DNA from 2 places in the Streptomyces tendae genome. Region 2 is predicted to be linked to the other one. Evidence: riboswitches for the same ligand, from Rfam matches in the RefSeq annotation. Region 2 holds a riboswitch; the other holds the start of a gene.

Region 1 (2,382 bases), 950 kb from region 2:
ACGTAGGCCTGGCCGTCCAGTTCCATGGTGGGCAGGTCCAGCGGGCCGCTGTGCGGACCACCGCCGTTCGGCAGCGGCACCCACAGCAAGCTGCGGCCGAGCACCTCGACGATCCGCCCCGCTGCCGAGGGCACGCCGAGGGAGGCGGAGAGTGCCTCCTCCAGTTCGTTGCCGGGCCACCCGCCGTGCGGGTGGGAGTGCGTCCGGTCCGGGAAGTCCGCCGGGAAGTCCATCTGTCGCCTACCGCCTGCCTGGTACCACTGCTGTGGCTGGAAAGGCTAGCCGGTCGGCCGGGCGCCCGATCCGCGGTCAGCCGGTGAACCCGATCCGGCGCAGGGCCTCCGCCGCGTCCCGGTCGACCAGCACCGCCGACGCGCAGCCCGCCGGCAGCAGGCCGCGCTCGACCGCGTGCAACAGCCGCCTGCCGGCCGTGCGGTGGCGGCGGAAGGCGTAGCGCGACACGCCCCGCCCGCGCTCGCGCTGCCCGGCGAGGGCCTGCTGGGGGGTGACGTCCAGTAACAGCAGATGCAGGCCCGCGCCCCGCCGCCGGGCCTCGCGGGCCAGCCAGCGCCGCACCCAGGCCTGCGTGCCGCAGTCGTGCACGACGACCGGCTCCCCGGAGCGCAGGGCGCGCCGCAGCCCCGCGTAGTGGGCGAGGCGGACCAGCGGGCGGTACACGGCGTAGGGCAGCAGGCGCGGCATGCGGTGGTCCCAGCGGTCACGGGTGTCCTGGGAGTCGACGCGGGTGCCGGGCACCGTGCGCCGCATCAGGGTGGACTTGCCGCTGCCGGGCAGTCCGGTGACCACGACGAGGTCGCGGGGGCCGAAGAGGAGGGCGCGCGGGCTGCGGCCGCCGCGGTCGCGCAGATCGCGCACGACGGGCGCGGGAGCCGTGCCGTCGGCCCGGTCCGCGTGCTGTCGCGGCAGTGCGACGCCTGGGGTGCCGGCGTACGCCGTGGGCCTGTTCACCGTGGTCGTCCTCCCCTGGGGCCGGATATGGGGTCCGATCCCCGCCGCGTGTAAAGAGAAGGTAATGCCAGGTCGCCCGTGTTTCCGTGCCTTTACCGCTACAGCCCTGTCACAGCTCACCGTGACCGGACCCGTACGACCTGTGCACCCCCTGATAAGGGTCCCCCTGCCACGCCCCGGCGATGCGTGCAATGATGAGCCCGCCAACTGCATACCGGCCGTTTGAATCCGCGCGGGAGAGTCCCCGGCACCCTGTGCCGCCGGGGCGCCGAAGGAGCAAGTCCCTCCCTTGAATCTCTCAGGCACCGTTACCGCGCGGGCGAGGCACATCTGAAAAGCGGGCCGCTGCAGCAGTGCTCCAGTGGCCCCACCCAAGGTGCAAGTCCTGACCGCCGTCCGTCGGTGGTCATGGCGAACCTCTCAGGTTCCGATGACAGATGGGGAGGAACGACCTCGCTTCCCCCGTTGCCCCTGGGAGACCGACCGATGAGCAGTACCGAACCCCGTCGCACCGCGCTCGATGCCCTGCACCGGTCGCTCGGCGCGACGATGACCGACTTCGCCGGCTGGGACATGCCCCTGCGCTACGGCTCCGAGCGCGACGAGCACAACGCCGTGCGCACGCGGGCCGGCCTGTTCGACCTCTCCCACATGGGCGAGATCGCGGTGACCGGACCGCAGGCCGCCGCCCTGCTCGACCACGCCCTGGTGGGCAACATCGGCGGGGTCAAGCCCGGCCGCGCCCGCTACACGATGATCTGCCGCGAGGACGGCGGCATCCTGGACGACCTGATCGTCTACCGCCTCGGCGAGACCGAGTACATGGTCGTGGCCAACGCCTCCAACGCCCAGGTGGTGCTGGACGCGCTCACCGAGAGGGCCGCCGGCTTCGACGCCGAGGTGCGCGACGACCGCGACGCCTACGCGCTGCTCGCCGTGCAGGGCCCCGAGTCCCCGGCCATCCTCGCCGGCCTCACCGACGCCGACCTGGACGGCCTGAAGTACTACGCCGGTCTGCCGGGCACCGTGGCGGGCGTCCCCGCGCTCATCGCCCGCACCGGCTACACCGGCGAGGACGGGTTCGAGCTGTTCGTGAAGCCGGAGCACGCCGTGGAGCTGTGGCAGGCGCTGACCAAGGCGGGCGAGGGCCACGGCCTGGTCCCCTGCGGCCTGTCCTGCCGTGACACGCTCCGCCTGGAGGCGGGCATGCCGCTGTACGGCAACGAGCTGAGCACCGCGCTCACGCCGTTCGACGCCGGTCTGGGCCGGGTGGTGAAGTTCGAGAAGGAGGGCGACTTCGTGGGCCGCGCCGCCCTCGCCGAGGCCGCCGGGCGTGCCGAGCAGAACCCGCCCCGCGTCCTGGTCGGCCTGGTCGCGCGGGGCCGCCGGGTACCGCGCGCCGGGTACCCGGTG
Region 2 (2,382 bases):
GGCCGAGCGACGCTGGCCTGCGGGCCACGACGTACGGCATGCCGAGTTCGGGCACGGGTGGGTGCAGGGGAGCGGCCTGGGCCGGGTGACGGTGCGCTTCGAGACGCCTGATTCCGGGCCCGGCCGGGTGAAGACCTTCCGCGTCGACGACGCGGCGCTGGAGCCGGCGGATCCCCTGCCCCTGGTGTCCCTGCCGCCGGGCGCCGACCAGGCGGCGGAGACGTGCGGCCCGCCGGACACGCGCACGTCGTGACCTCGGGATCGGAAGGGCATGCGGGGCCCGTGACCGCGGGGTCGCGAGAACACGCGGCGTCCGGGTCCGCGCTTCCCGGGCGTGAGCGCTGCGTCGGCGGCCGTGGGGTCGTGATGCGGCACGGGTAGGGCACCCTGTGGGCCGTACAGGCCGAGGAGCGAGCCCCGGCGCGCCGACCGGCCGGTGGGCGTGGCGGGGCTCGTGGGAACTCGGGTTTCGTGCCCCGCCGGCCCAGGCGTCAGGTTCAGTCCTCCTTGCCGGCGAGTTTGCCGAAGTCGTGGTCCGGGAGCGGGGGAGGGGACGCGAGGTCCAGGCCGTAGTGGTGGTACAGCTGAAGCTCCTGCTCCGGGGAGAGGTGGCGGCCGACGCCGAAGTCGGGGGCGTCCTTGATGAGGGCGCGTTCGAACGGCACGTGGAGCGCCCCGTCGATCAGCTCGCTCGGCTCCAGGGGCACGAAGGCGTCCCGGCTGAACAGGCCGGTCCGTATCGCCGCCCACTCCGGTACGCCGGTGGCGTCGTCGAGGTAGACCTCGTCGATCGTGCCGATCCGGGTGCCATTGCGGTCGAACGCCTTGCGGCCGATCAGGTGACGCGGATCGATGTCGGTCTGCACGGGCCCTCCACTCCTCGCAAACTCATCCGTAAGCACCACAAAAGGGCACAATCGGTGGAACGGCCACTCGAAAAGTCCGCGTCCCGGCCTCGCTGGTACGCTGACAACGGCTGCTGACCCCGTGCGGGAGAGTCCTCCAGGCACCATCGGAGGCGCCGAAGGAGCAAATCCTCCCCGGAATCTCTCAGGCACACGTACCGCACGGACGAGGTCACTCTGGAAAGCAGGGCGGGTGTCGACGGCTTCCGCTCTCACCGACGGTGAAAACCGGACCGCCCGCGCGTTCCGGTGAAGCTCTCAGGTTGAGATGACAGAGGGGGAGGCCGTCCGGGCACCTGCGCCGTGGTGCCCCTCGAAGGTCGTCGGACCAGGAGGCCTCCTCAATGACCGCCCCCCGTACCCCGCTCTCCGAGCTCGAACAGGGAATTCCCTTCGAGCAGCGTCACATCGGCCCCGACCACGAGGCCCGGGCGAAGATGCTCGCCCAGGTCGGCTACGGCTCCCTCGACGAGCTGACCGCCGCCGCCGTACCCGACGTGATCAAGAACGCCGACGCGCTCGACCTGCCCGGCGCCCGGAGCGAGGCCGAGGTGCTCGCCGAGCTGCGCGGCCTGGCCGACCGCAACCAGGTGCTCGGCTCGATGATCGGCCTGGGGTACTACGGCACCTTCACCCCGCCCGTCATCCTGCGCAACGTGATGGAGAACCCCGCCTGGTACACGGCCTACACGCCGTACCAGCCGGAGATCTCGCAGGGGCGGCTCGAGGCGCTGCTGAACTTCCAGACGATGGTCGCCGAGCTCACCGGCCTGCCGACGTCCGGCGCCTCGCTGCTGGACGAGGGCACCGCGGCCGCCGAGGCGATGGCGCTGTCCCGGCGCATGGGCAAGAACAAGAAGGGCCTGTTCCTGGTCGACGCGGACGCCCTTCCGCAGACCATCGCCGTCATCGAGACCCGCGCCGAGCCGACCGGCGTCGAGGTCGTCGTCGCCGACCTGGCGGACGGCATCCCCGCCGAGCTCGACGGCCGGGAGATCAACGGCGTCCTGATCCAGTACCCCGGCGCCTCCGGTGCCGTACGGGACATCAAGCCGGTCATCGACCAGGCGCACGAGCGGGGCGCGCTCGTCACCGTCGCCGCCGATCTGCTGGCCCTCACCCTGCTGAAGTCCCCCGGCGAGCTGGGCGCGGACATCGCGGTGGGCACCACGCAGCGCTTCGGCGTCCCGATGGGCTTCGGCGGACCGCACGCCGGTTACATGGCGGTGCAGGAGAAGATGGCGCGCAGCCTGCCGGGCCGCCTCGTCGGCGTCTCCGTCGACGCCGACGGCAACAAGGCGTACCGCCTCGCGCTGCAGACCCGTGAGCAGCACATCCGCCGCGAGAAGGCCACCAGCAACATCTGCACCGCGCAGGTGCTGCTCGCCGTCATGGCGGGCATGTACGCCGTCTACCACGGCCCTGAGGGCCTGCGGACCATCGCCCGGCGCACCCACCGCTACGCCGTGATCCTCGC

What was found. A riboswitch is a leader RNA that binds a small molecule or an ion and turns the genes downstream of it on or off. The one in region 2 is predicted to bind glycine.
Region 1: it holds a riboswitch for glycine, as region 2 does, so the genes downstream of both, gcvT (glycine cleavage system aminomethyltransferase GcvT) here and gcvP (aminomethyl-transferring glycine dehydrogenase) in region 2, are expected to answer to the same signal.

The regions. Positions count from the first base shown of each region.
Region 1 covers NZ_CP043959.1:1,395,704-1,398,085, reverse strand. The annotation lists gene F3L20_RS06600 (enhanced serine sensitivity protein SseB) at 1-233, opposite strand, end outside; gene F3L20_RS06595 (AAA family ATPase) at 310-969, opposite strand; glycine riboswitch at 1,193-1,293, shown strand; glycine riboswitch at 1,294-1,416, shown strand; gene gcvT (glycine cleavage system aminomethyltransferase GcvT) at 1,456-2,382, shown strand, end outside.
Region 2 covers NZ_CP043959.1:2,349,479-2,351,860, forward strand. The annotation lists gene F3L20_RS10970 (DNA polymerase IV) at 1-253, shown strand, start outside; gene F3L20_RS10975 (PRC-barrel domain-containing protein) at 498-866, opposite strand; glycine riboswitch at 981-1,076, shown strand; gene gcvP (aminomethyl-transferring glycine dehydrogenase) at 1,250-2,382, shown strand, end outside.